Regions from separate parts of the Streptomyces colwelliae genome, predicted to be linked through region 3. Evidence: riboswitches for the same ligand, from Rfam matches in the RefSeq annotation. Region 3 holds a riboswitch; each other region holds the start of a gene.
The links. A riboswitch is a leader RNA that binds a small molecule or an ion and turns the genes downstream of it on or off. The one in region 3 is predicted to bind cyclic di-AMP.

Region 1 (9,496 bases), on a different contig from region 3:
GGGCAGTTTCCGCGGGCCGCGCGACACTGTCCGCTGCTCCGGTACCGCTGTCCGGCCACGACCGGTGGCGAAGACGTACAGGCGCAGCAGCAGGAAACGGGCGAGTCCGGCAAGCCCCGAAGCGCCGAGGTAGACGACCTGCTCGGTCAGCGCCCCGGGCGTCGACTGCACCAGGTGCAGGACGAACATCGCGGCGCAGGTCACCACGTAGGCCGCCGCGGCCGAGCCCGCCGACTGCCAGTGCTGGCGCCACCCGGCGTGCCGCCCCGAGCCGAAGGTGAAACGGGCGTGGAGTTCCGTGCACAGGAGAGTGGAGACGACGGTGATCAGCGCGTTCGCCAGCGCCCAGGGCAGCTGCTCGGCAAGCAGCGTCACGGCGCCGCTGGAGAGGAGCCCGACACCGCCGCCCAGCGCCACGAACCGGGCGAAGGAGGCGAGCGGACCGGGAGCGGCCGGGGTCCGGGGCGCGTCGTCCATGGCGGTCTCCATCCGCTCCGTACGCTGCGCCTCTGGATGCGACCGCGTAAGTTTGCTTGACTTACTCAACTATAGCGGATTGATTGAGTTACGCAAGTACATTTTCGCGGCGGGGGACCACACCCACAGGTGGACTCCGTACAATGCGGCCTGATCATGGGTGAGTTACTGGTGAGATGCGCGACGTTCAACGTGCTGCACGGTCGGCAGATCCAGCCGGACGGCCGCCCGGACCCCGCTGCCCCCGGCGATCCCTCGGCTCCCCTCGCCGAAGCCGTCGCGGGCCTGGACGCCGACGTGGTGGCACTCCAGGAGATCGACTGCCTCCAGGAACGGTCGGGCGCTGTCGATCAGGCAGCCGTCGCGGCCGAGGCGATGGGCGCGCGGCACTGGCGCTACGCGACGGCGCTGCACTGCCGCTCCGTGCCGGGCCGGGGCTGGGTCCTCGACCCTAGCGAACCCGGGATGCGCGTCTACGGCCCCGATGGCCGGCAGCCCGAAGTCCCTTCGCACGGACTGGCGTTGCTGTCCCGGCTGCCGGTCCACGAGTGGCGGGCCCTACGGCTTCCGGCGGCCCCCTTCGGTATGCCGTTGCGGGTCGCCGGGCGGGCCGCTCCGGTGCTGGCCCGGGATCAGCCCCGGGCCGTCCTGGCCGCCGTACTGGAAGGACCACAGGGCCCGTTCACCGTCGTGGCCGTCCATCTGTCGTTCGTGCCGGGGTGGAACATCGGGCAACTGCGCACCGTGCGCCGCTGGATCGCCGATCTGCCCCAACCCCAGGTGCTGATGGGCGACTTCAACCTCTTCGGAGCGCTTCCCCGGCTCACCCTGAACGCGACCGCGCCGCGTGGCTGGCGGAGTTCGGCCCGGCCGGCGACCTTTCCGTCACACCGGCCGCTCGTCCAGCTCGACCACATCATGACGACGGGGCTCGGCGAGGACGCCGTAGGGACGGTGTGCGTCCCGAGGACGGCGATCTCGGATCACCGGCCGCTGGTGGTGGAGCTGTCGCTCTGAGTCAGTTCCACAAGGGGTAGGTCACGGTGTGCTGGAACTTGTCCGGCCTCGCGCCGGGGTACGTCAGGGTGATCTCGCCGTACTGCCGCACCTGCGGATGCCGCTTCCAGGTCTGCGCGGAGTCGAGCCGGACGGTCACCGGGAACGAGTGGAACTTGCCCACCGCGCAATAGGGCTTGCAGTCGTTCACCCAGTTGACGCCCGTCGCCGTCGCGGAGTCGGCGTTCCAGGACGTCCAACGCAGCGACGCGAGGCGGCTGTTGCCGTCGCCGCAGGCGAGCATGAAGTCGGTGGGGCGCACCTCGGGGTGCCACAGACAGTCGACGAGCACGGGATCCTGGAGCTGCCGGTGGGCCGCCACCGGCACCGCGGTCGGGGCCGCCGACGACGTACCGACGGTCGGCCCGAGCAGGGCTGCGGCACAGAGCGTGACGATTCCGACCATGGTGTGTTTGTACATGTCCGCTCCCGGCCGCCTGTTCGTCCTCGTCGCCCCGCACCCGCACCGGCGGTGGGCCCGCCTGCCGGGGCACGGTCGTCGTGTCTCTGTCGACGCTACGACCGTGCCCCAGGATGCACCACTCGTACGGATCAACGAGGCGGTTGGCCGGGAGTGTCGCGGGGTGTGCGGTCAGGGCCGGGAAATGCCCGGCCCCGATCGGATCAGGCGGGCCGTACGGCGCCCCGGATGGCGGCGGCACCGGCGTAGAAGATCGACTCCTCGCGTATCGGCGTACCCGGGCTCGGCGCGTGGATCATCAGGCCGTTGCCGGTGTAGAGGCCGACGTGGTCGATGCTGTCGTAGAAGAAGATCAGGTCGCCGGGGCGGATGTCCGTGAGCGGGACGAGGGCGCCGGCGCCCGACTGTTCCTGGGCGGTGCGCGGGAGGAGGACGCCCGCGGCCTTCCAGGCGGCCTGGGTGAGGCTGGAGCAGTCGTAGGCGTCCGGTCCCGCCGCGCCCCACAGGCACGGCCTGCCGATCTGTGCGCGGGCGAAGGCGAGCGCGGCGCTGGTCTTGCTGAGCGTGCTGGGGTCCTGCGGTGCGGCGGGTACGGCCGCGGCGGGTGCCGGGCTGATGGTCGGGGCCGCGGGGAGAATGATCTCCGGGGGCATCGTCGGAGCCGTGGGCAGGGTGAACTCGGGAGCGACGGCCGGGGCCGCGGCGAAGGAGACCTCGGCGGCGGGCGGGGCCGGCTGCCACTCCTGCTGCGGCGGGCGCCAGTCCGGCTCCGGCGTGGTGTACCCGGTGGGCTGCTGGGGCACCATCGGAATCTGCCCGGTGGACCAGGCGGGTTGCTCGGCAACCACAGGGAACTGCCCGGTGGACCAGGTAGGCTGCTCGGTCGCCATGGGAACCTGCCCGGTCGACCAGGCCTGTTGCTGGGGCACGATGGGCATCTGCCCCGTGGACCAGGCCTGTTGCTCGGCCACGACGGGCATCTGCCCGGTCGACCACATCTGCTGTTCGGGGACCATGGGCATCGACCCGGTCGACCACGTCGTCTCCGGGGCGGACAAGCTCGTCTCCGAGGGCGGCCAAGTAGCCATCGCCGGGGCCGGTTCGGTGCGCGGAGCGGCGATGTACGGGAGCAGCTCCAGGTCCGCGGTGAGCGGGTCGAAGGCCGGCGCCGGGGCGGCCGCGACGGCGAACTGCTGCGGTTCCACGGCGGGCGTGGGCGGCACTTCGATCGCGGGCACGGGCGGCAGGTCGAGGACGGTGGCCTGGGGCATCTGAGCCATCTGCTGCATCTGCTGCATCTGCTGCACCTGAGGCAACTGGGGTGTCTGCGGTGCGGCGGGCGGCAGCGTGGCGATGGGTCCGGCCGTCAACTCCGCGACAGGCGCCGCGAGTTGCGGGGCGGCGAGCTCCGGTGCGGTGGTCCCCACGGTCAGTTCGGCCACGGCGCGGCTGGGCTGCGCATCGAGCGCTCGGGCGCCGCCCTCGGGCTCGGGCCGTCGCTCGGACCGCTCGGGCCGGGGTGCCGCCGAGCGGGCGGGAGTCCTGCCGGGCGGCAGTTTCGCCGGTACGGTCGGGCCCACTTGGGCGCGAGCGCGGTCGAACAACTGCCGGGTGACGGCGTCCTGGGCGGGATCGGAAGGACGCGACGCGCTGGGACGGGGCTCGGCACGCTGGCGTGGAGCGCCGGACATCTTGCGTGTGGCGTTGTAGTTTCCGGTGGCCGTCTCGGCCCTGTCGTAAAGGGAGTTGATCCGCCGCTGGACTTCGTCACGGCTGGGTCGGTCGTCCACGGTGGGGCCACTGCCTCCGGTGCGCGTACTTCGTTCTGCCGGCATGGCAGACGTGCTCCTTCCGTAACGCGCCTACCGAGTTAGCTGTCGGGTTCGGGCGGCCGATCACGGAAGGATTGCCCTACGACCCTTGCCCGGAGAGGCAGTTGGGCCGATTCACCCCAAGTCGGTTGGGTCCTCGGCTCCGGCTGTCGCGAGCGACACACCGGACTCGGCGCAAACCGTGCGGCCCGGCGCTGATCGCCGGAGTAGGTCGTACGGTCTGAGCGTCAACTTAGCCAACGTGTGTGCCTCGTGTGAAGGTTGAAGCGCGATATGTCCGATACGTTTTTGTGACCTTTACCTCGCTCAGACACTTCACCTGGGTGCATCGAGCGTTCATGGGCTCACCGGGCCGGGTGATCCATATGAGGTCGCTATGAATTTTTGGGACGGTTGAACACAGCGGCACCCGGCTCCGTATTGGGACGGGGGATTTCCATGCCGGGACGATCCGGGCCGACCGATACGTGTAGGAGCAACTTCCTTGGCACGCAACACGCGCAGACGCCCCACAGGCGCACGACGCGCGACGATGGCAGCAGTCGCCCTGATGCTGGGCGGCGGAGGACTGGTGGCGGCGAACGTCTACGCGTCGGCGTCCGAAGGGGGTTGGGGCGGTGATGCTGCCCAACAAGGCTCTCCGGATGCGGCATCGGACGGCGCCACGATCGACTGCCCGGACATCGGCACCCAGTTGACAACGGTCCCCGACGAGGCGAAGACCGAGGTCGACACCCAACTCGCGCTTCTGGACCAGCAGATAACCGAGGCCTACCAGAAACTGAAGGACTCGGCGGAGTCCATACGCCAGGACGCCTCCTTCGCCGACAACGCGATCATGAATCCGTTGAAGGAGAAGCGCGCCGCGACCATCGGACGGATCGACGACGCCATCGCGCGGGTCGGGGACCGCCCGGAGGGCCTCGACGCACTCGCCGGCTGCACCCTGATCGCTCCCACGAACGGCGACCAGAACGGCGATCAGAGCGGCGACCAGGACGGCAGCGGCGACGACCAGGGCGGCCAGGACCAGCAGCAGGGCGACGGCCAGGATCAGCAGGGCGGCCAGCAGTCCACCAATGGGCCCGTCGCCTCGGACTACGCGGACATCACCTCCGTACAGCCCAACGTGAACGCTCCGCAGGACCAGGCCGACGCCTCCCGCGGCACGTTCGTCACCGCGTGCGGGGTGAACGAGAACGGCCTGTTCAACTCCGACAACGTGATCGTCGCGCCCGGAGTCACCAACGGCGCTCACCACTTCCACGACTACATCGGCAACCAGTCCAACAACGCCTTCGCCAGCGACGACGATCTCGCGAAGGCCGACACGAGCTGCGAGAACCCGGGCGACAAGTCCACCTACTACTGGCCCGTGTTGCGCCTCCAGAACGGCAAGCAGGAGCAGGACGCCGACAAGCCCGGCGGCGGCACCGAGGGCAACTCCGGTGAGATCGTCACCGCGAAGGCGGCCACGCTGACGTTCGTGGGCAACCCGAAGAGCAAGGTCGTCGAGATGCCGCGCCTCCTGCGCATCATCACCGGCGACGCCAAGGCCTTCGTCAACGGCCCGGCCAACGCCAACGCCTCCTGGAGCTGCACCGGGTTCGAGGACCGGCAGCTCAAGGACAAGTACCCGCTGTGCCCGGCGGGCAGCGACGTGGTGCGCACCTTCAAGTTCCAGAGCTGCTGGGACGGCCGCAACATCGACAGCGCCAACCACCGCACCCACGTGGCCTTCGAGGCCGCCGACGGCTCCTGCCCGGCGGGCTTCGAGGCCATCCCGCAGCTGGTACAGCGGATCGTCTACGACGTCGACGCGCCGAGCCTCCAGGACGGCGGCAAGACGACCCCGCTGTTCGCGGTGGACTCCTTCCCCGAGCAGCAGCACAAGCCCGTCACCGACCACGGCGACTTCATCAACGTCTTCGACGAGGGCCTGATGAAGGACATGGTCAACTGCATCAACAACGGCGAGAAGTGCGGCGCCGGGACGGGCAACGACCCCGGGGGCTCGGGCGACGGCTCCGGTGACGGCTCCGGTTCGGGTGGCGGCTCCGGGAACGGTGGGGGTTCCGGTGAGCCGCAGGAGTCCCCGTCGGCCACCGACACCGCCACGGCGGCGCCCACGGTCACCGCGTCCGACGAGCCCGCCGGGAACGGCGGCAACGAGGGCAATGGCGGCAACGGCGGGAATGGTGACAACGGCGGCAACGGTGACGAGCCCTCCGCGGATCCCGCGACGAGCGCTCCGGACACCGGGGCCAACGCCCCCGAGCCCACCGACACCCAGACCACCGACCCCGGTGATCTGACGACCGCCGTCACGGTCCCCAAGGCCGACACGAAGACCGAAGGGTCCAAGTCGAGCGAGACGCAGGGGAGTTCGGACAACGGCTCCGGCGGCCAGATCGGCAGCGCCGTGACGACACCGCCCGCCTCGTCCTCGGGCGGGGAGAGCTACGCCGCCGTAGGCCCGAACCAACCGCAGGCGCAGGGCGGGCTGGCGGAGACCGGCGCGAATCTGTGGCCCGCCGTGGCCGGCGCGTTGCTGCTCGTCGCCGGATTCGTGGTGCTGTACCGAGGCAAGCGCAGTACACGCTGACACGACGCACGTCTGTGCAGGTCTGTGACAACGACGGCCCGGCCGCCCCGACTTGGGGGTGGCCGGGCCGTCACACGTTCGGCGTGCCGGGGTCAGGCAGCCGGTGCGGGGTACGTCGGGTACTCGACCCCGGAGACGTGCTGGACGACGCGGACGACCTGGCAGGAGTAGCCGAACTCGTTGTCGTACCAGAGGTAGAGGATCGCGTTGTCGCCGTCGACCTTGGTGGCGCCCGCGTCGATGATCGAGGCGTGGCGCGAGCCCATGAAGTCGCTCGACACCGCGTCGGGGGCGGTGGTGAAGTCGATCTGGCGTTTGAGCGGGGACGTCAGCGAGACATCGCGGAGGTAGTCGAGGACCTCGGCGCGGGTGGTCTCGCGGCCGAGCCGCAGGCTGAGGATCGCGATCGAGACGTCCGGCACCGGGACCCGGATCGAGCTGCCGGTGATCGGGGCCTTGAGGTCCGGCAGCGCCTTGGCTACGGCGGAGGCGGCACCGGTCTCGGTGATCACCATGTTCAGCGGCGCCGAACGGCCGCGCCGGTCGGCCTTGTGGTAATTGTCCAGCAGGTTCTGGTCGTTGGTGAACGAGTGGACGGTCTCCACATGGCCGCGCAGCACACCGTACTCGTCGGCCATCGCCTTCAGCGGCGGCACGATCGCGTTGGTGGTGCAGGACGCGCAGGACAGGACCTGCTCCTCCGGCTTGATCGTGTCGTGGTTGACGCCGTGCACGATGTTGGGGACGTCGCCCTTGCCGGGCGCGGTCAGCACGACCTTGTCGATGCCGGGCCGCAGATGCTGCGAAAGTCCTTCCCGGTCACGCCACTTGCCCGTGTTGTCGATGAGGATGGCGTCCTTGATGCCGTACGCCGTGTAGTCGACCTCGGACGGGTCGCCCGCGTAGATCACCTTGATCTCGTTGCCGTTGGCGATGATCGTGTTGCTCGCCTCGTCCACGGTGATCGTGCCCTGGAACTGGCCGTGGATCGAGTCGCGGCGCAGCAGCGAGGCGCGCTTCACGAGATCTTCTTCGGCCCGCCCCCCACTCCGCCGTACGACGATGGCGCGCAGCCGCAGCCCGTTGCCCGAGCCGGCCTTCTCGATGAGCAGCCGGGCGACCAGGCGGCCGATGCGGCCGAAGCCGTAGAGGACGACGTCGCGGCCCTCGCGGCACTCGATCTTGTTGGCGCCGGTGGCACCGGCGACGGCCTCGGCGGTGAACTCCTCCACGGAGAGGCCGCGTTCGTCGCTCCGGTGGGTCGCGGCGAGCATGCCGATGTCGATCTGGGACGGGCCCAGGTCGAGCGTGGTGAGCGTCCGCAGGTAGGGGAGGGTCTCGACGACGGAGAGTTCCTCGCCCGCGATCTGGCGGGCGAACCGGTGGGTCTTGAGGATGCTGACCACCGACTTGTTGACCAGGGAGCGGCTGTGCAGCAGGACGGTGACGTCCCGCTCGCGGTGCAGCTTCCCGATCATCGGGATCATCGACTCCGCGATCTCCTCGCGGGTCTTCCAGTTGGTGAACGAGTCCTCGTTGACAGGCACAGGTTTCTCTTTCGAGCTAGGCGGCGCTCATATGCTAACCCGCTGTTCATCTGCCCGTTCAGTAGGGGTGCCGCCCGGCCCGGGGAACGCCGAGAGGGCCCTGCCGACGCGCGTCGGCAGGGCCCTCTCGGCTGTGCTGGTGTCGCTTCTACACGGTCTCCGACACGTCCTGGGTCGCGCTGCTGCCCAGCAGGGCCGACGCGTTCTCCAGCGGGGTGAGGACGGGCACGGGCACGGCCTCGGGCAGTCCGTGGCAGGTGAAGCCGAGCCGGGTCATGGCCCGGATGACCTCGCCGCTGTTGAAGTCGCGCGGGTCCTGCCGGGTGATGACCTGCCCCACCTGCTTGACGGGGTAGCGGCGCCGCCCGATGGTCACGGACTCACCCGTGACCAGCTCGGGCTTGATGCCCTTCATCGTCTCCAGGACACCCATCTTGGTGAGGTCGAAGGGATACCGGGCGATGACACAGCGCATGTTGCCTCACAGAGAGAAGGAGGATCGGGGGCCGAACGGGCGCCCGAAGGCGCCGAGTTGGTCCTCAGGCCGCGGGGCCGAAGGACGACCGTCGCTGCCCCTGGCCCCGGCTGCTGCTTCCGCCGCTGCCGCCGCGACGCGCCGCACCACCGGCGGACCGGCCCTCGCCGGACCCGGCCGGACGGCCACGACGGCCCCGGGACGAGGAGGAGGACGGGCTACGACGGGTGCGCTCGCGCTCCACGACCGGGGCCTGGATGACGACCGGGACGCCGGACGGGGCCTGGGCGCCCGTGATCCGGGTCAGCTCCTCCTCGCCGGAGCGCACCGCGGTGACCTCCGGGGTGACGCCGGCCGCGGTCATCAGCCGGGTGAAGTCACGGCGCTGGTCGGGGGTGACCAGCGTGACGACACTGCCGGACTCGCCCGCACGGGCCGTACGGCCGCCGCGGTGCAGGTAGTCCTTGGGGTCGGTGGGCGGGTCGACGTTGACGACCAGGTCGAGGTTGTCGACGTGGATGCCGCGTGCCGCGACGTTCGTCGCCACCAGCGCCGTCACATGCCCGTCCTTGAACTGGGCGAGCGTGCGGGTGCGCTGCGGCTGGGACTTGCCGCCGTGCAGACCGGCCGCGCGGACGCCGTTGTTCAGCAGGTGCTTCACCAGCCGGTCCACCGCGTGCTTGGTGTCCAGGAACATGATGACCCGGCCCTCGCGCGCCGCGATCTCGGTGGTCGCGCGCTGCTTGTCCGTGCCGTGCACGTGCAGGACGTGGTGCTCCATCGTCGTGACCGCGCCCGCGGAGGGGTCGACGGAGTGGACGACGGGGTCGGTCAGGTAGCGGCGGACCAGGAGGTCCACGTTGCGGTCCAGGGTGGCCGAGAACAGCATGCGCTGGCCGCCCGTCTGCACCTGGTCGAGCAGCGCGGTGACCTGGGGCATGAAGCCCATGTCGGCCATCTGGTCGGCCTCGTCGAGGACGGTGATGGTCACGCTGTCCAGGCGGCAGTCGCCGCGCTCGATGAGGTCCTTGAGGCGTCCCGGAGTCGCGACCACGACCTCCGCGCCGCCGCGCAGCGCCCCGG
Region 2 (9,496 bases), on a different contig from region 3:
GAAGCAGCATCACGCGCTGAAGGCGCGGGAGATCATGGACGACTGGTCGGCGAAGATGAAGGAGCACACCTCCGACGACGCCGGGCTCCAGACCGCGTGGGCCGGTTCGACGTGGGTGCGGGCGGCCGAGATCGTGCGGTACGCGCCCGGCGCCGGATGGCCGGCGGACCGGGTGAAGCGGTTCGGGACGATGCTGCGTACCGCCTACGAGCCGGAAGTCACGAAGAACCTGCCGGACTACAACGGCAACTGGGATCTCGCGATGACGGACGCGGCGATCGGCATCGCCGTCTTCCTCGACGACCACAAGGCCTTCGACGCGGCCGTCGAACGCTTCCGTGACCGCGTGCCCGCCTACTTCTACCTCGCCAAGGACGGCAAGGTGCCGCTCACCCCGGCGGGCTCGAAGCTCACCACCCCGCAGAAGCTGACGACGTACTGGTTCAAGCAGACGACGTTCAGGGACGGCGTCGCCCAGGAGACCTGCCGCAACTTCAAGCACGTCGGGTACTCGCTGGCGGCGACCGCCCACATCGCCGAGACCGCCTGGCACCAGGGCGTCGACCTGTACGACGGGGTCAAGGACCGGCTCAAGGCCGCCCTCGAGTTCCACGCCCGCTACCAGCTCGGCGAGCCCGCGCCCGCCTGGCTGTGCGGCGGCAAGGTCGACCGGAACATGGGGCCCGACCTGGAGGTCGCCGTCAACCACCTGGAGGGCCGGCTCGGCGTGAAGGTGCCCGCCGCGCACAAGCTCGCCGAGTCCACCCGGCCGGCCGGCAGCGACGACCTCTTCGTCTCCTGGGAGACCCTCACGCACGCCGGGAACACCGCCGACTGACGGCGGACTGAAACCTGTGTGACTTCGGACCCCGCGGATGGCGTATAGTTGCAATCACAACGGCGCGGGGTGGAGCAGCTCGGTAGCTCGCTGGGCTCATAACCCAGAGGTCGCAGGTTCAAATCCTGTCCCCGCTACTAAGGCCAAGGGCCGGAATCCAGAAATGGATTCCGGCCCTTGGTGTTTCCCCCCTTTTTTGATCCCCCCGATCGGCCCATACCGCTCGCCGCCCTCCCCCCACCAGGAAAAACTGGATCCGTGGAGGAGGAGGGTCCGTATGTGCGAGCCGGCGGGCGCCTGCCCGGCGATCCCGTGCCCGACCCGGGCCTCGGCCCCGTCGAGGGACGCCGGATCTCCTGCGCCCGCACCTTCGCCCACCAACTGCCGGCGCTGCTGCTGATCGCCGGGGCGTTCTACGACTACCTCACCCCGCGGGACTTCACCGCGGCCCCGTTCTTCACCGCCGCCCCGCTGGTCGCCGCCCCGCTCTACTCGCGGCGCGGCACCGTGCTCACCGGCCTGGTCTGCGTCGCCGTCGTCCTCGCGATCCACATCAAGCTCGGCATCGTCCTCCACACCGACGCGATCACCGAGACGGCCACCGTCGCGACGGTCGCGGTCCTCGCCGTCCTCATCAACGCCCTGGTCCGCCGCAGCAGCGAACAGCTCGCCTCCGCGCGCGAGATCGCCGAGGCCGCCCAGCGCGCCGTACTGCCCGAACCGGCCGAGCGGATCGGCGGGTTCGAGATCGCGGCACGGTACGAGGCGGCGCAGGAGGGCGCGTTCATCGGCGGCGACCTGTACGCGGTGCAGGACACCCCGCACGGCGTACGGCTGGTCGTCGGCGACGTGCGCGGCAAGGGCATGGGCGCGGTCGCCGCCGTCGCCGTGGTCATCGGGGCGTTCCGGGAGGCCGCCGAGCAGGAGGCGACCCTGGAGGCGGTCGCCCAGCGGCTGGAGCGGGCGCTGGCGCGCGAGGGCACCCGGCGCGATGGGCTCGACGCGTTCGAGGGGTTCACCACGGCCGTCCTCGCCGAACTCCCGCATGGCGACGGCGTCGTACGGATCGTCGACCGGGGGCATCCGCCGCCGCTGCTCCTGCACGAGGACGGCGCCGTGCGCACGTTGCAGGTCCAGGAGCCCGCACTGCCCCTGGGAATGGGCGAGTTGGGGGTCTGGCCCGACCGCGCCGAGGAGTTCGCGTTCCCGGGCGGGGCCACTCTCCTCGTCCACACCGACGGGCTGTCCGAGGCGCGCGACTCCCGCGGTGTCTTCTACGACCCCGAGGAGCGGCTGGCCGGCCGGACCTTCCGGAGTCCCGAGGCGTTGCTCGGCATCCTCGCCAAGGAGGTGCGCCGGTACTCGGGGGGTGGCATGACGGACGACATGGCGATGATCGCCGTAAGACATCCATAGACGGACATCCGCGGCAGCTGTCACCGGGGGTGATCGGGTGAGCGCCCTCCGCATAACAACTGACATCCCGTCAATACCTGTGGGAATTCTGAGACTTGGCCAACTCGCCCGTTTTTCGCCGGTGGTGGGCCGTTCGTCCAGCAAGGAAAGGTTAATGATCAAGCCGAACAGCTTGGAAACGGGCGCCCGTGTCTATTAACGTTCGATAACGCAGCGCGGTCGTCCCAGCCGTCACAAGAGATGGCTCCGTGCGCACGCGCCGAATCCCGCAAGGGAACCGGGGAACCACCACTTGGGGTGAATCGCTCGTCGACCGCCGTGGCAACACGGCCGGTTTACGCGCGTAGGAGACCTTCCTGCTCCGAACCCGTCAGCTAACCCGGTAGGCGAGAAGGAAGGAAAGGAGCACGCCCACGTGGCGTCCAACCAGGCTGCCCCAGAAGCCCCTGTCGTCTACGGCGGTTACCGCCCCGACGAGGGCCCCTGGGAGGAGTGGAATCCCAGCGCGGAGTCCGTACCTCCCAACCGCGGCAAGCACCGTGTCGCCAAGCAGCGTGGTGGCGGGGGATTCGCCCGCAGCTCCACCGTCCTGGGCGTCGGTGTCATAGCCGCCGTCAGCGCGGGCGGTATGGCCAGCGCCAACACCGGCAAGCCGCCGGTCTCCATCTCCATGCCCGACCTGCCCTCCGTGGGCCACCTGCTGGACGACTCCTCCAGCAGCACCCCCAAGGGTTCCGCGACCGCGCTCAGCAGCGTCGGCGTGACCACCACCGAGACCGCCAAGGGCGCCTCGGACGCGGGCGAGCTGCTGCGCAACCGGATCATGGCGCAGGCCGAGTCGCAGCAGGTGCAGGTCGACGGCAAGTCGAAGGCCGCCGTCGAGGCCGCCGTCGCCAAGCAGGTCGACGACGCCGCCGCCAAGGCCGAGAAGGACGCCGCCAAGAAGGCCGCCGACGCGAAGGAGGCCGCGGAGGCCGCCGCCAAGAAGAAGGCCGAGGCCGCGAAGCTCGCCGAGCTGGCCAAGCAGTACACGCTGCCGGTCGGCTCGTACACGATCACCGGCACCTTCGGCCAGGCCGGCTCGATGTGGTCCTCCGGGTACCACACCGGCCTCGACTTCGCCGCTCCCACCGGCACGCTGATCAAGGCGATCCACAGCGGCACGGTCACCGAGGCGGGCTGGGCCGGGTCGTACGGCTACCGCACGATCCTCACCCTCGACGACGGCACCGAGCTGTGGTTCTGCCACCAGTCCTCGATCAACGTCAGCGTCGGCCAGAAGGTCTCCACCGGCGAGGTCATCGGCCGCGTCGGCGCGACCGGCAACGTGACCGGGCCGCACCTCCACCTGGAGGTGCACATCAACGGCGCCGCCACCGCGAGCGACCCGGCGCCCTGGCTGCGCAGCAAGGGCCTCAACCCCTGAGCGTCTGGAATATCCGGTTCCGGCCCGGCCGTTGAAGAGAGTCATGACTTCTCTTCGCAAGCTGGGCCGGTCCGATCTCGAGGTCTTCCCGCTCTCCCTCGGCGGCAACGTCTTCGGCTGGACCGCCGACGAGGCGACCTCCTTCGCCGTCCTCGACGCGTACACCGCCGCGGGCGGCAACTTCGTCGACACCGCCGACTCGTACTCGGCGTTCGTGCCGGGCAACCAGGGCGGCGAGTCCGAGACCATCATCGGCAAGTGGCTCAAGGCCCGCGGCAACCGCTCCGACGTCGTCATCGCCACCAAGGTCAGCCAGCACCCCGAGTTCCAGGGGCTGAGCGCCGCCAACATCAAGGCCGCCGCGGACGCGTCCCTGCGCCGTCTGGGCACGGACCACATCGACCTCTACTACACGCACTGGGACAAGGTCGAGGTCCCGGTCGAGGAGATCATCGGCGCCCTGGACGAGCTGGTGAAGGCGGGCAAGGTCCGGCAGATCGCCGCCTCCAACATCTCCCCGGAGCGCCTGAAGGCATCCCTCGACTTCTCCGACCGCGAGGGCCTGGCGCGCTATGTCGCGATCCAGCCGCACTACAACCTGGTCTCGCGCGACACCTACGAGGGCGAGCTGAGCGAGGTCGCCGCGCGGAACGGCCTGTCGGCGCTGCCGTACTTCGCGCTGGCCGCCGGATTCCTCACCGGCAAGTACCGCCCCGGTACGAGCGTGGAGAGCGCGCGGGCGGGGCGCGCGGCGCAGTACCTCGAATCGGAGCGCGGCCAGAAGGTGCTGACCGCCTTGGACGAGGTCGCCCAGGCCCATGAGGCGCCCGTGGCGACGGTGGCCCTGGCCTGGCTCGCCGCCCGGCCCACCGTCGCGGCCCCGATCGCCTCCGCCCGCACGGTCGACCAGCTCCCCGCACTGCTGGGCGTGGCCGAACTGGAGCTGACGGACACGGAGCTCGCGAAGCTGACGGACGCCTCGGCCTGAGGGCCGTCAGGACCGGTACGGGTTGTACAGGGGAGTCCCGTACGACCCGTACACCGGCGGCCACGGCGGCACCACCACCGGCACCGGCGGCGCAGTGCGCCGCGCCGCGTAGTCCAGCGCGGGCCGCGCCACCTCCCGGCGCAGCCCCAGCTCGTGCAGCAACTCCCTTTCCCGTACGGCGAAGTCGGCGCCGGCGCGGCCCCGCGCGGCCCGGTGCCGCAGGAACGCCAGGGAGGTCGCGTACGCCTCGTACTGGGCGACCGAGCGGGCCGCCGGCCGGCCGAGGTGGTGACGGGCGTACTCGCGGGCCAGCCGGCGGGCCTTCATCGAGCCGAGCACGAAGGGTTCTGACGGGGGCAGCCAGCCCGCGTAGACGTAGACGGGCAACTCCTCGCGCACGGTGCGCAGTTCGCGCTGCCGGGTCCAGACCGCGAGCCAGGTCAGCAGGCCGAACATGGGGACCATGAAGACGCCGTAGACCTCGAAGAAGCCGTACTGGCCGAACGTCGAGGAGCCGTTCCAGATCGCGTGCATGCCCATCGCGAGGAGCAGGCCGGTCAGCGGGACCAGGACGCGGCGGATGTGCTGCCGGTCGGGGGAGAGGGCGGCGATGCCGAAGCCGATGCCGGTGAGGACGGTGAACAGGGGGTGCGCGAAGGGGGACATGACGATGCGCACGAAGAAGGTCGCCGCGGTGACGGAGGTGAAGCCGCGGTCGCCGGTGAGCTGGTCGGTGCCGAAGGCGGTGCCGAGGTAGAGGATGTTCTCGGTGAACGCGAAGCCGGTGGCGGTGACCCCCGCTATCACCACCCCGTCGACGATCCCGGTGAAGTCCCGTCTGCGGAACAGGAAGACGAGGAGTACGGCGGCCGCCTTCGCCGACTCCTCGACGATCGGGGCTATGACGGTGGCGCCGAGGGTGTCCGCGCTGGTCGGATCAGCGGTGGTCGTCGCTATCCATCTGGTCGCGAAGCTGTTGGCGACGATCGCTATGAGGGCCGCGGCGCAGGCGCCCCACGCGAAGGAGAAGAGCAGGTTCCGCCAGGGCCCGGGGTCGACGCGGTCCAGCCAGCGGAAGGCGGCGAGGAGGAGGGGTACGGGTAGTACGGCGAGCCCGAGCCCGACCAAGAACCCTTCCGTACCGGTCTGTTGGCGCACGAGCGCGAGAATGACGAGCCCGGAGAGCGTCAGCAGGGCGATCAGCGCGCCGTACCGGACCCAGTTCCGCTGCCACCAGCGCACCCGCGGCCCGTGCCCGGGCACACCACCGGCGGGATGGCCGGGGTGCGGGGGGTTCGGCGGAAACGTGGCCACGGCATCGACCCTAACGAGGTAAGGGCACGGCCCGCGATGGAGCCTGGCGTCAGCGCTGGTCCTCGTGGGGTACGCGACGGAAGAGCAGATCGTTCACGACATGTCCCTTGTCCAGTCCCTGGCCCTCGAAACGGGTCAGCGGCCGGAACTCCGGACGGGGCGCAAAACCGCCGTCGGGTTGGCTGTTCTCGAAGTCCGGGTGCGCGTCGAGGACTTCGAGCATCTGCTCCGCGTACGGCTCCCAGTCGGTCGCGCAGTGCACGGTCGCCCCGGGCTTGAGGCGGGTCGCGGCGAGGGAGAGGAACTCCGGCTGGATCAGGCGCCGCTTGTGGTGCCGCTTCTTGGGCCAGGGGTCCGGGAAGTAGACGCGCAGTCCGTCGAGCGCGTCCGGGGCGAGCATCTCGCGGAGCAGGATGATGGCGTCCCCGTTGGCGACGCGGATGTTGGACAGGCCGTGGTGGTAGGCGAGGCCCAGGAGGTTGCCCTGGCCCGGGGTGTGCACGTCGGCGGCGAGGATGTTCGTCGCGGGGGCGTCGGCGGCCATCTGCGCGGTGGCCTCACCCATGCCGAAGCCGATCTCCAGCACGACGGGGTTGTCGTTCCCGAACAGCTCGGGGAGATCGAGGTTCCGTTGCCCGTCGATGTCCAGGCCCCACGTCGGCCACAGGCGTTCCAGGGCGTCGGCCTGCCCGGCGGTGACCCGACTCCGGCGCGGCTGGAAACTCCGGATCCGGCGTTCGAAGTGGGAGCCGGCGGGGTCGGGCCGGGGCCCGTCGGGGAAACGGGGTTCGCCTTTGGCCCGGGTGCGGTGTGCGGGCTCGGTGGGGGCGTCGGGGGTGTTGGCGGTGTCAGACACAATGCGTTGATTTTACGGGGCGTGCGCCTTTGCGTCTGCGTGGCTTGTGTTGTCTTGCGAGTGGCGGGTGCGTCGTGGCTGGTCGCGCAGTTCCCCGCGCCCCTAGGGGGTTGCCCGGCCCGGGGTTTGGAGTGGTCGTCGGCCATGGTGCAAAACAGCCAAGGCTCGGCGGGCTACCTCTCTGCCGATGGGTAGGGAGGCGGTGGCCGCCGGGCTTGGGGCGTTGAGGACGTGTACTGCCAGCGGCCCCTCCTTGATCAGGAAGTCGTCTACGAGGGTGCCGTCCCGCAGGACCGCCTGCGCCCGCACCCCGGCCGGTGACGGCACCAGGTCCTCCGCTGTCACGGCCGGGAGGAGTCGCTGTACGGCCTCCGTGAACGCGGCTCTGGACACCGAGCGCCGGAGTTCCCCCACCCCGTACCGCCAGTGCTGCCGGGCCATCCGCCACACCCCGGGCCAGGTCGCCGTCGCCGCGAGCTCCCGGGGGCGTACGACTCCCCAGTCGTAGCCCTCGCGGGCCAGGGCCGGTACCGCGTTCGGGCCGAGGTGGACGCTGCCGTCGATGCCGCGGGTGAGGTGGACGCCGAGGAAGGGGAACGCCGGGTCGGGGACCGGGTAGACCAGGCCCCGGACCAGCTCGGGTCGGGCGAGGGTGTAGTACTCGCCGCGGAACGGCACGATCCGCATCTCCGGGTCGTCGCCGGTGAGCCGGGCCACCTCGTCGCAGTGCAGGCCCGCGCAGTTCACCAGCACGCGGGCGCGGACGACGTCGCCGCCGGTCGCGGTCACCGTGCGGACGGCGACCCCGCGCTCCGGGCGCCGGTCGATGTGGGCGACGCGCGCGCCGTAGCGGATCTCGGCGCCGGAGGCCTCGGCCAGGTGCCGGGCGACCGCGCTGTAGTCGCAGATCCCCGTGGTCCCGACGTGTATGGCCGCCAGGCCGCGCACCTCCGGTTCGTACTCGGCGATCTGGGCGGCGCCCAACTCCCGGACCGGGATGCCGTTCTCCCGGCCGCGCTGCACGAGCGCGTGCAGGCGGGGCAGCTCGGCGCGCTCCGTGGCGACGATCAGCTTGCCGGTGACGGCGTGCGGGACGCCGTACTCCGCACAGAACTTGACCATCTCGCCGGCCCCGCCCACGGCATACCGCGCCTTGAGCGACCCGGGCCGGTAGTAGATCCCGCTGTGGATCACCCCGCTGTTGCGCCCGGTCTGATGCCGGGCGGGGCCGGCTTCCTTCTCCAGCACGGTGACACGCGTGCCGGGCGCGGCACGGCTGATCGCATACGCCGTAGACAGCCCGACAATCCCGCCACCCACCACGAGCACGTCACAGTCGTACCCGAGCACGTGCACCACCTCCCGGCTTCGATAGTGCACTGCACCACTGACAGTCACTTCAAACGCCGGGAGGCAGAACCCCCTAAGGGGCGCGGGGAACTGCGCGACAAGCCACGACGGACCCGCACGCGCAAATGCACCGCAACCACGCAGACGCCTAGGCGGGCGCCATCAACAGAGGTCGAGCCCTCTCCCGCAGCTCGACAACCCGCGGCTCATCCCCATACGGCTCCAGCCGGTGAAGAAGATCCTTCACATACTCGGTCGTACGGGCAGACGAGATACGCCCGGCAACCTCCACCGCCCGCACCCCCTGCTCACACGCCGCATCAAGATTCCCCGACTCCAACTCGGCCACAGCCGAGACGACAAGCCGAAGACCATGCGACCGCACGAACTCCTCCGTCGGCTTCGACAACGCCTGCTCCGTGAACCGCCGAACCTGACGAGGCGCCTTCAAATCGCGGTAGCACTCCGCGGCGTCCGCGGCGAACCGGTCGTAGCCGTAGAAGCCGAGCCAGGACGGATCGTTGTCGCCGTCGCGGGCCCGCTCCAGCCACCCCTCCGCGGCCTTCAGGGCCGCCCCGGCCGCCTGCGCGTCCCCCGCCTTCGCGTGGGACCGCGCCTCGACGAGCCGGAAGAAGCTCATGGTGCGGGCGGTCGCCAGGCCCCGGTTGCGCTCCAGCGCCGCCTGCGCGAGGTCGACACCTTCGTCACCGAAGCCCCGATAGGTCGCCTGCAACGACATCGAGGCGAGCACGTAGCCCCCCAGCGGCACGTCCGCCGCCGCGCGGGCAAGACGCAGCGCCTGGATGTAGTACCGCTGCGCCGCCTCCTGTTGGCCGGTGTCGAAGGCCATCCACCCGGCGAGGCGGGTGAGTTCGGCACTCGCGCCGAACAGGGCTCTGCCGACCTCGTCGGAGTACGAGCCGAGCAGCAGCGGTGCCGCCTCCACCCGCAGACACTCGGGCACCATGGACGAACGCCAGTCGCCGCCCCCGTACTTGGAGTCCCAGCGTCTGGCGTCCTCCGCGGCCTCCCGCAGCTTCTGCACGTCGCTGTGGCCGACTTTGAGCGGTGTCCCGGAGCTCTCCGCGGAGTTGGCTTCGCGCGCCACCGAACTGTCGGCCGGGGTTATCAGCCACCGTGAGGCGGGCGTTGCGTATGCGCTGACTGCGAACGACCCGGCGAGGGACTGCCAGATGCCGCCGGAACCGGCCCGGCGGCCGGCGAGGTCGAGCCGGTACAACTCCGTTGCGGAACGCACGGCTTGGCCGACGTCCCGGGGAAAGGCGAGGCCCACTTCCGGTGCGGGAT
Region 3 (9,496 bases):
CCACGGCACGGTTCCTCACGCGCGCGGGGCTGACGATCGTCGCCGTCGCCGACATCAAGGGCACAATCGCGAACCCGGCCGGACTCGACGTGGACGCGCTGCTCGCGGCCCGGGACACCTACGGCACCGTGGACCGTTCCGCGCTGCGCCCCGACGACCGTGAACTGCCCGGCGAGGACTGGCTGTCCATCGAGGCGGAGGTGCTGGTTCCGGCGGCGGTGTCGTACGCGATCGACACCGCGAACCAGCAGGGGATCACCGCCCGCTGGATCGTCGAGGCGGCCAACATGCCCGTACTGCCCGAGGCGGAGGAACTGCTCTCCGCGCGCGGGGTCACCGTGCTGCCGGACGTGGTCGTGAACTCCGGGACGAACGCCTGGTGGTGGTGGACCCTGTTCGGCGACATCGGCGCCGACGCGGACGAGGCGTTCGCGCACACCCGGCGTTCGATGCGTGCCCTGATCGACCGGATGCTGGCCCGCGCGGAGGCCGACGGCACGACACCGCGCGCCGCCGCGCACGCGATCGTCGCGGACCGGCTGCCGGTCATCGCGGAACGGTTCGGCTGGTACCGGTGACGTACGGGACGGCACCCCTATGGGCAACGGATTAGGGTGACCGCGTGGCGAGAGTGCGGTTGAGCGTGGCGGAGCGGCGGACGGAGTTGCTGCGGGCCGCCGTCGAGCAGATCGAGGCGCGGGGCGTGGCGGCGGTCAGGATCGCCGACGTCGCCTCGGCGCTCGGGGTGAGCAACGCGCTGGTGCTCTATTACTTCTCGACCAAGGAGAAGCTGGTTGCCGCCGCGTTCACCTTCGCCGCCGAGGACGATCTCGCGCATCTGCGCAAGCTGCTCGGCCGCCGTACGACCGCACTACGCAGGCTGCGGGCCGCGGTGCGCTGGTACGCGCCGACCGGGCAGGCCAAGGGCTGGCGGCTGTGGATCGAGGGCTGGGCCGCGGCGCTGCGCGAACCCGCCCTCCTGGACGTCACGCGCGATCTCGACCGGCAGTGGAAGCAGGCACTCGCGGAGGTCGTCGCCGAGGGAGTGACCGCGGGCGAGTTCCACTGCCCGGACCCGGCCACCACGGCCCTGCGCCTCACGGCCCTCCTGGACGGCCTCGCCGTACAGATGACGGCGTACGCGGGCGCGGTGTCGCGGGCGCGGGCCCTGGAGTGGGTCGACGAGGCGCTCGCCCGCGAACTGGGTCTCGACCGGGCCGCGTTGACCGCCCCCTGAACCGTCCCCCCGTAGACACTCAGTTCAGTTCGACACTCAGTTCAGTTCGTAGACCGCGGTGACCGTGACCGTGGCGCGGATCCCACCCGGCGCGACGGGCACACCCGACGCGACCCCCGCGGGCAGGTCCGCGGCCACCGGGACAGGCCGCGACACGTCGGCCGTGTCATCGGTGAGCGAGACCAGCCGGCCGAGCCGGTGTCCGCTGAGGTGCGCGTACTGGAGGGCCTTCGAGTGAGCGTCCTCGTGCGCGGCGGCGCGTGCGTCGCGATGCGACGGGGCCGGTTCGGTGACGTCGAAGGCAACGGAGTTGATACGGCCCGCCGCACCCGTCGCGTCGGTGATCGCCTGGAGGATCCGCCCCGTGGCGGCGAGGTCGCGGACCTTCACGGAGAAGGACTGCGCGGCCTGGTAGCCGGCCAGGTGCGAGACCCCGTTCTGGTACTCGGTGACGGGACTCAGCGACAGGCTCTCGGTGCGGATGTCGCGCTCCGCGACCCCGTGTCGGCGTACGGCGGTGAGCAGCACGTCCGTCGCCTTGTTCTGGGCATCCAGCGCCGCCTGCGGGGTCTTGGCGAAGGTCTCGACCCCGGCGCCGATCACCGCGAGGTCGGGCCGGGCCGTCGCACTGCCCACGCCGGTGACGGTGACCGTGGCGGGGCTGGGCGCGCCGCGGTCGCCGGGGACGCGGCGAGCGCGGGGAGGCCTACGGCGAGGAGGGCGACGGCGAGCGCGGCGACGGCGCGGGCAACGGCACGGCCACGCGTGCGCGTGCGGATCGATCGGGTCTACGGGTGGGTGCGGGCATGCGGGCGGGACCCTTCCGGCAGCCGGGGAAGGTTCGGGGTCATGTCAGCACCCCGGTCCGTCCACCGCCGTACACCACTCCCGCGCGGTCACCTCACCGGTGGAGCAGGGCGGACCGACCGCACCGGGACGTACGACGACGTAGCACCCCTGGCGCGGCGACCGCACCCGCCACCCTGTGACCCGGTAACCCGCTCACCCCTTCAGGCCACCCGCTCGATCCGCATCTTGATGTCGTCCGGAGACAGCGCGCCCTTCGCCTCGACGTGGTCTCCCGAGGACTCGCCCCGGAGCCGGCGTCCGATCCACGGCACCAGGTACTCGCGCGCCCAGTGCACGTCGTCGCGCCGGATGTCGAGCGGGCCGCGCGGCGGCAGCGGCGGCCAGGGCTGGTCCGGGTCGGCCGGAACCTCGACACCGAGGACCTGACCGGCGCGGAGCGCCACGCGCGTGTGCCCCTCGGGAGAGAGGTGGAGCCGGTCGCCGTCCCAGGCCCGCCGGTCCTGAACCGTCTTCAGGGACCACAGGTCGAGCACCGGGCAGCCATAGCGGTCGGCGATGGCCCGCACATGTCCGTTGTAGGTGGCGATCTTGCCGCGCAGATGCTTGAGCACGGGGACGCCGCGGGTGTCGAAGCCGGTCGTCACCATGACGGTGCCGACGGCTCCGGTGAGGTCGGCGACCGCGCGTTCGAAGCGCTCGGCGACCTCGTCGGGGTCGGTACCGGGACGGATGATGTCGTTGCCGCCGGCGCAGAAGGAGACCAGGTCCGGGCCGATCTCCTTGGCCCGGGTGAGCTGGTCGGCCACGATCTGGTCGAGCAGCTTGCCGCGCACCGCGAGGTTGGCGTACTCGAAGTCGCCCTCGGGCCGCCGGTCCGCGAGCAGTACCGCGAACCGGTCGGCCCAGCCGACCATCGCCCCGTCGGGCCCTGGGTCGCCGACGCCCTCGGTGAAGCTGTCCCCCACCGCCACGTACGACCCGATCACTGATCTGTTGTCACTCTTCGAATCGTTAGCCACGGCAACCATAATTCACCCTGGGGTGTGACCTACGCGATCGTAATTAGGGGTTGACGGACGGTGAGATAAGCCACTCGTAAAGGGTTGTCCAAAGTCGGAATAAGTCTCTGATCAGGGGCGTTGACCCCGGAACTGCTGTGCCCGAAGGCCGGACCCAAGGATCTGGGTCCGGCCTTCGATGGTGTGTGGCAGGTGTCGGGGCCTGGTGTCAGCCGACGGTGACGCCGTGCGAGCGGAGGTAGGCGACCGGGTCCACGTCCGAGCCGTAGTACGGCGTGGTCCGGATCTCGAAGTGCAGGTGCGGGCCGGTCACGTTGCCGGTCGCGCCGGAGAGGCCTATCTGCTGGCCCTCGGTCACGGTCTGGCCGGCCGAGACGGACAGCTGCGACATGTGGGCGTACTGCGAGTACTCGCCGTCCGCGTGCCGGATGACGACCTCGTTGCCGTACGCGCCGTCGTAGGACGCGGAGACGACCGTGCCCGCCGCGACCGCCTTGATGGTGGTGCCGGTCGGGACGACGAAGTCGACGCCGGTGTGGTAGCCGCTGGACCACATGCTGCCCGCGACGTGGTAGCCGGTGCCGATGGTGGCGCCGGTCACGGGGAGGGTGTAGCCGGTGGAGGTGCTCGTGCTGTCGTCGCTCTGCGAAGCCGAAGTGCTCTTCGAGGAGGAAGAGGACGACGAGGACGAAGAAGACGAAGAGCCGGTCGACTTGGAGGAGTTGGACGACTTGGTCGTGTCCGTCCCGCTCGTCCCGCCCGTGGAGGCCTTCTCGCCGAGGGAGAGCTTCAGGCCCGGGTGGATCAGCGACGGGTCGCCGCCGATGACCTCGCGGTTGTCCTGGTAGATCTTCTTCCAGCCGCCGGTGACGTCCTGCTCCTCGGCGATCTTCGCGAGCCAGTCGCCGGCCTTCACCGAATACGTCTTGACGCCCGAGGACTTCGAGACGGTCTTCGCGGCAGCCTGCTCCGTGACCGTCTTCTCGGTCGCCGGAACGGACTGAACTGCCTTTTCCGGAGCGGAAGTCGTGGTCGCGGCATGGGCGCCGGTGGCCCCCATGAGCGGAAGAGCGAGCGCGGCGCCGCCGGTTCCGGCTACGGCCATCGAGCGAGAGAAACGCTGGGACTTCGGGCGGCGGTGCTTACCCTTCGCGGGCATGACGAATTCCTCTCCGGCGCCTGCGAGGTGAGCTGTCGGGTGCGGGCTGGAGATGCCCGGCCGCGCGCTGGTCGCGACTAAACCCCAAGCCCGTTCCGGAGACCGGAACAGGCGTCTTACCTGCGGGTCCCCCGCTCCTGCCGCATACGGGTGGGTGTGTGCGGAGTCCGGTCGGCGGCAGGATTGGGCGTCCGTCCGGATTGGTGGCGAACGTAAGCGAGGAAGACGCAAAGGGACAAGCAGGAGGTTCCACGGATTTGCGTTCCTTGCGAGTCCCTGTGGGAATTCACAGTCACCCTCCGTGAATTCCCCCGGGACTCAACCCCTCAATTCCCCTGCAAAAGCACGCCAATTACGTGAACATGACGAACGACGCACGGTCACGAATATGACGCTGCTCACGTACGCAACTCTCAGGTTCCTTTATTCCAGAGCGAGTTGGAACGAAGGCAGCAATTGGGACAGAGGGATCAGATGCGACGGAGGCGGAGAACCGTCGCATCAAGGTCACCGCGCAGCCCGGTCCGCAGCCCGTGGTGCAACAGGACGGCACCCCGGTGCACTTCGCCCGTTTCGAGGCATTCGTACGATGCCGTCGGGTCGAGCCCGCGCAGCCGGAGCGCCGGCAGCGGCTCGCCGTAGTGCTGCGCCTGGAGCAGGGCGAGGACGACGGTCTCATCGCCGCGCACGTACTGCACGGCACTCAGTCCGCCGCGCGGCGGGCGCAGCCGGTGGAGGTCGCCGTGCTGGACGAGCGGCCGGATCTCCTTGTAGAGGTCCACCCACCGGCGGGCCTCGGCAAGTTCCTCCTCGGTCCACTCCGAGAGGTCGCCGCCCACCCCGAGCACTCCGGCCATGGCGCTCACGAACCGGAAACGCAGGCTGCTGACCCGGTCGTTGAGCTGGGTGTTCGGGCTGTCGGTGACCCAGGCGGCCATCACGCGCGCGGGGTGGATCTGGCTGAAGCCGTGCTGGATGGCGAGCCGGTCGAGCGGGTCGGTGTTGTCCGAGGTCCACACCTGGTCCGTGCGGCTCATGATGCCGAGGTCGATCCGGCCGCCGCCGCCCGAGCACGACTCGAAGGCAACTCCCGGGTGGGCAGCCCGCAACCGGTCGAACAGGGCATACAGGGCGCGCACGTGGTCGACCCAGAGGCGCTGCGGATAGGCGTCACCGGGCCACCCGGCATCCGTGAAGCAGCGGTTGAAGTCCCACTTCACGTAGTCGATCGGCGCACTGGAGAGCAGCCCGTCGAGCTGCTCCCAGAGGTACTCCTGGACGTCCTCGCGGGCCAGGTTGAGGACGAGCTGATTGCGGAACTCCGTCCGCTTTCGCCCCTCTTGGTACTGCACCCAGTCGGGGTGCGCGCGGTACAGGTCGCTGTCCGCGTTGACCATCTCGGGCTCGACCCAGATGCCGAACTGCATGCCCAGCGCGTGGACACGGTCGGCGAGGGGCTTGAGGCCGGCGGGGAAGCGGTCCGGGTTGGGGGTCCAGTCACCGAGCCCGGCACGGTCGCTGGTGCGCTTCCCGAACCAGCCGTCGTCGACCACGAACAGCTCGACCCCGACAGCCGCCGCGCGCCGCGCGAGCGTCTCCTGCTGCTCCTCGGAGATGTCGAACTGCGTGGCCTCCCAGGAGTTGTAGAGCACCGGCCGGTCCTGGTCCGCGTCCGGGATGACATACGTCCGCTGGTAGGCGTGCCAGGTGCGGCTGGCGCCGCCGAACCCGGCGTCGCTCCACAGTCCGGCGAAGACGGGGGTCGTGAAGGACTCCCCCGGCGCCAGGAGCAGCAGCCCGGAGTCGTCGTACCCGGCGCCGCCGGTGATCTGCACGCGCGCGTCCGGGAGTTGGGCCACGGCGATCCGCCAGGACCCCGACCAGCCGAGTGCACAGCCGTAGACCTCGCCGCGCTCCTCGGTCGCGTCGGTGTCGAGGGCGACCCAGGGCAGGTGCTGGTGCCCGGTGTGGCCGCGCCGACTGCCGATGACCTTCTCACCGTAGGTGAGGTCGGAACGCACCAGCCGCGACTCGGCGGCCCACCGCCCGTGCAACTGCGACAGCTGCCACCCCTCACGCTCGGGCAGCGTCCACACGGCGGAGTCGGCGCGCAGCAGCTCCAGCGCCTCGGCCCCGTCGTTGTCCAGCGTCGTCCAGCGCTCTACGACGTCGCCACGCGTCCGGTAGTGCAGCGTGATCGCAAGGCCGGTGTCCCGGAAGCGCAGCCGCAGTTCGTCGCCCTCGGTGTCGTACCGCTCGAAGGTCCATTCCGTGCCGCGGCGCTCTGGCGTGCGCACGGACAGGGCGGGGCGTGCGAAGCGGGGGCCGCCCTCTACGGGGTACTCCTCGCGGCCGTCGAGCGGGGACTCGAAGGAGGAGCCGACGGGCAGCGGGCGGGCGGCGAGTTCCTCGGCGTCGGCGAGTCCGATCGCGGGGCCCCAGTGCAGGTGGAGCAGCTCGTCGTCCTCGGTGAGATGGACGGCGTAGCTGCTCGTGGGGCCCGACAGCACCCACGTACGGCCGTTCTCGGCGATCTCCAGCATCAGGTTCCTCACAGATTCGAACAAGTCCGCTCAAGCGCCAACATCATCAATGGCCGGGGGCCTGTGAGGCAACGCCTGTGGACAACTCATTGCCTCCCGAACCCATGTCGTATCGTCGTGAACGTGCCCGCCGGTGAGCCGCGTCGTCGGGCCGAGTGGGAGGAGTCCTCGTGACGCAGCAGATTCCGTCGACCGAGCCGGAGTTGTCCGGAGTGCGCAATTTCCGGGACGTGGGCGGACTTCCGACGGCGGACGGACGGCGGGTGCGGCACGGGGTGCTGTTCCGCAGCGGCCACCTCGCGCACGCGACGGACGAGGACGCGGTGTTCCTCGCCTCCCTCGGGCTGCACACGATCTTCGACTTCCGCAACGCGTCGGACCAGAAGCTGGAGGGTCCCGACGTCGAGCTGCCCGGCGTGCGCAATGTGAATCTGCCGCTGTCCGACCCGGCGGACGGCTCCGAGTTCTGGAAAATGGTCCGCGACGGCGAGATGGACCAGCTGCGTGAGATTCTCGGCGGCGACAAGGGCGCGAACCGGATGATCGCCTCGTACCGCACGATCGTCACGGAGCGCACCGCCGAGCACTCCCAGGTTCTGCACGCGCTCGCTCAGGACAGTGTTCCCGCGCTGATGCACTGCGCGGCGGGCAAGGACCGCGCGGGCCTGTCGATAGCCGTGACGCTGCTCGCCGTGGGCGTGGAGCGCGAGGCGATCGTGGCCGACTACCTGGAGTCGAACGCGAAGCACCGCCGCTACAAGGTGCGTCGCAGCGGCTCCGCCGCCTCGGCCTACTCCCCCGAGGTGATGGAGCTCCTCAGCCCCCTCTTCGACGCCCGCGCCGAGTATCTGACGGCGGCCTTCGAGACCGTCGAGGAGACCTGGGGCGGTGTGGACGCCTATCTGGAGCAGGGGTTGGGGATCACCCCGGAGACCCGGGAGCTGCTGCGCGAGCGCCTGCTCGACTGAATCGACTGAACTGGCCGCTGCGGCGGGCTACTTGGCGCCCACGGAGAACAGCAGGTAGATGAAGGCCGCGAAAACGTGGCCGACGGCGATGTAGATGATGAGCCGTACCCACAGGGCGCGCGGGAACTTGTCCTCGATGTTGTTGCCGCTCATGGCGTCTCTCCGGTGATCGGGCCCAGGCACAGGGTGGCCGTGGGGCTCTGCAGCAGGGTGTGGACGAACAGGACCTCGACACCGGACTCGTCGGCGGCGGCGAGGCGGTGCGGGGTGAGCGAGTCGAAGTGCGCGCTGTCACCCGGCGCGAGGAGGTGCGCGGTGTCCCCGAGGCGCAGGCGCAGCCGGCCCTTGAGGACGTGCAGCCACTCCTCGCCGGGGTGCACGCGCACGATGTCGCCCTGGGAGCCGTGCGGGATGCGTACGCGCAGCGACTGCATGCCGCGGCCGGGCGCCCCGGCCTGCCAGTACGTCCAGCCGCCCGCGTGGGTCGGTTCCATCTCGGCGGCGCGCACGACGGCGTCCCGGTCGGTGGCCGTCTCGCCGAGCAGATCCGAGACTGTCGTACCGTAGATGCGGGCCAGCGCGAGCAGCATCGGCAGCGAGGGCTGGCGCAGCCCGGTCTCCAGACGGGAGAGATGGGCGGGCGAGAGTCCGGCCGAGCGGGCGGCGACCTCCAGAGTGAGGGAGGCGCGGCGGCGCAGGGCGCGGAGCTGTGGTGCGACGGTGGCCGGCAGGTCGTCGGCAGGTCCGATCTGCGATTCTGGCCCGGTCGGCGATTCCGGGTCGGTCTCGGAAGAGCTCATGCCTCCATTGAGCCGCAGGCTTGCCTCTGCGGCAAATTTCTTGCCACAGAGGCAAAAGCCCACGACCCCGGCGGAAACCCTCTACTGGTTGGCCCCTACCGGTTGGCCACCGCCTGCTTCACGAGCGTCTTGCTGAAGTCCCACATCAGCCCGCCGCCGCTGTGCGCGTCGTCCATCACGGCCGTGAAGGCGTCAACGAACCGGTCCACCTCACGCTCGCCGACGGTCAGCGGCGGGATCAGCTTGATGACCTCCAGATGGTCGCCGGAGACCTGGGTGAGGATCCGGTGCCGCTGGAGCAGCGGTACGACCACCATCTGCGCGAACAGGCCCTTGCGCGCGGCCTGGAGCATGGTCCAACGGCTGCGCAGCTTCAGCGACTTGGGCCTGCCGAACTCGATGCCGATCATCAGGCCCCGGCCGCGCACGTCGGCGAGCAGCTCGTACTTGTCGACCAGCGCGGCGAGCCGGGTCCTCAACTGGTCCCCGGTGGCACGGGCGTTGGCGACGATCTGCTCGTTCTCCATGACCGAGAGCACGGCGAGCCCGGCCGCCATGGCCTGCGCGTTGGACCCGAAGCTCGCCGAGTGGACCAGCACCCGGTCCATGGACGAGTAGACCTTCTTGAAGATCCAGTCCTTGCCGAGGGTCGCGCTGACCGGCACATAACCGCCGGACAGCGCCTTGGCCACGCACACCAGGTCCGGTTCCACGCCCTCCTCGTGCTGGTAGGCGTAGAAGTCGCCGGTGCGGCCGAGACCGGTCTGCACCTCGTCGGCGATGAGCAACGCCTTGTGCCGGTGCAGGAGTTCCTGCGCGGCGCGCAGATAGCCGGGCGGGGCCTCATGGACGCCCTTGCCCTGGATCGGTTCGACGACGAGGGCGGCGACGTCGCCCTTCTTCAACTCCCGCGCCAGGGCGTCGAGATCACCAAGCGGTACGGCCGTGTCCGGCAGCAGC

Region 1: it holds a riboswitch for cyclic di-AMP, as region 3 does, so the genes downstream of both, ACNFOC_RS00790 (C40 family peptidase) here and ACNFOC_RS15215 (M23 family metallopeptidase) in region 3, are expected to answer to the same signal.
Region 2: it holds a riboswitch for cyclic di-AMP, as region 3 does, so the genes downstream of both, ACNFOC_RS41535 (M23 family metallopeptidase) here and ACNFOC_RS15215 (M23 family metallopeptidase) in region 3, are expected to answer to the same signal.

The regions. Positions count from the first base shown of each region.
Region 1 covers NZ_JBLTJC010000002.1:47,990-57,485, forward strand. Annotated here, with positions in the region: gene ACNFOC_RS00775 (GtrA family protein) at 1-489, opposite strand, end outside; gene ACNFOC_RS00780 (endonuclease/exonuclease/phosphatase family protein) at 634-1,494, shown strand; gene ACNFOC_RS00785 (hypothetical protein) at 1,496-1,954, opposite strand; gene ACNFOC_RS00790 (C40 family peptidase) at 2,158-3,789, opposite strand; cyclic di-AMP (ydaO/yuaA leader) riboswitch at 3,798-3,971, opposite strand; gene ACNFOC_RS00795 (DUF1996 domain-containing protein) at 4,319-6,391, shown strand; gene ACNFOC_RS00800 (glyceraldehyde-3-phosphate dehydrogenase) at 6,484-7,938, opposite strand; gene ACNFOC_RS00805 (SCO5918 family protein) at 8,087-8,413, opposite strand; gene ACNFOC_RS00810 (DEAD/DEAH box helicase) at 8,478-9,496, opposite strand, start outside.
Region 2 covers NZ_JBLTJC010000323.1:1,990-11,485, reverse strand. Annotated here, with positions in the region: gene ACNFOC_RS41550 (alginate lyase family protein) at 1-838, shown strand, start outside; tRNA gene ACNFOC_RS41545 (tRNA-Met) at 902-975, shown strand; gene ACNFOC_RS41540 (PP2C family protein-serine/threonine phosphatase) at 1,097-2,254, shown strand; cyclic di-AMP (ydaO/yuaA leader) riboswitch at 2,502-2,658, shown strand; gene ACNFOC_RS41535 (M23 family metallopeptidase) at 2,670-3,680, shown strand; gene ACNFOC_RS41530 (aldo/keto reductase) at 3,724-4,668, shown strand; gene ACNFOC_RS41525 (PrsW family intramembrane metalloprotease) at 4,675-5,982, opposite strand; gene trmB (tRNA (guanosine(46)-N7)-methyltransferase TrmB) at 6,032-6,838, opposite strand; gene lhgD (L-2-hydroxyglutarate dehydrogenase) at 6,941-8,188, opposite strand; gene ACNFOC_RS41510 (NsdA family TPR-like regulatory protein) at 8,337-9,496, opposite strand, start outside.
Region 3 covers NZ_JBLTJC010000060.1:5,411-14,906, forward strand. Annotated here, with positions in the region: gene ACNFOC_RS15195 (glutamate dehydrogenase) at 1-578, shown strand, start outside; gene ACNFOC_RS15200 (TetR/AcrR family transcriptional regulator) at 623-1,237, shown strand; gene ACNFOC_RS15205 (SIMPL domain-containing protein) at 1,274-1,873, opposite strand; gene ACNFOC_RS15210 (SGNH/GDSL hydrolase family protein) at 2,248-3,033, opposite strand; gene ACNFOC_RS15215 (M23 family metallopeptidase) at 3,275-4,225, opposite strand; cyclic di-AMP (ydaO/yuaA leader) riboswitch at 4,230-4,392, opposite strand; gene ACNFOC_RS15220 (alpha-galactosidase) at 4,696-6,768, opposite strand; gene ACNFOC_RS15225 (tyrosine-protein phosphatase) at 6,939-7,736, shown strand; gene ACNFOC_RS15230 (DUF6126 family protein) at 7,764-7,889, opposite strand; gene ACNFOC_RS15235 (helix-turn-helix domain-containing protein) at 7,886-8,536, opposite strand; gene ACNFOC_RS15240 (aspartate aminotransferase family protein) at 8,632-9,496, opposite strand, start outside.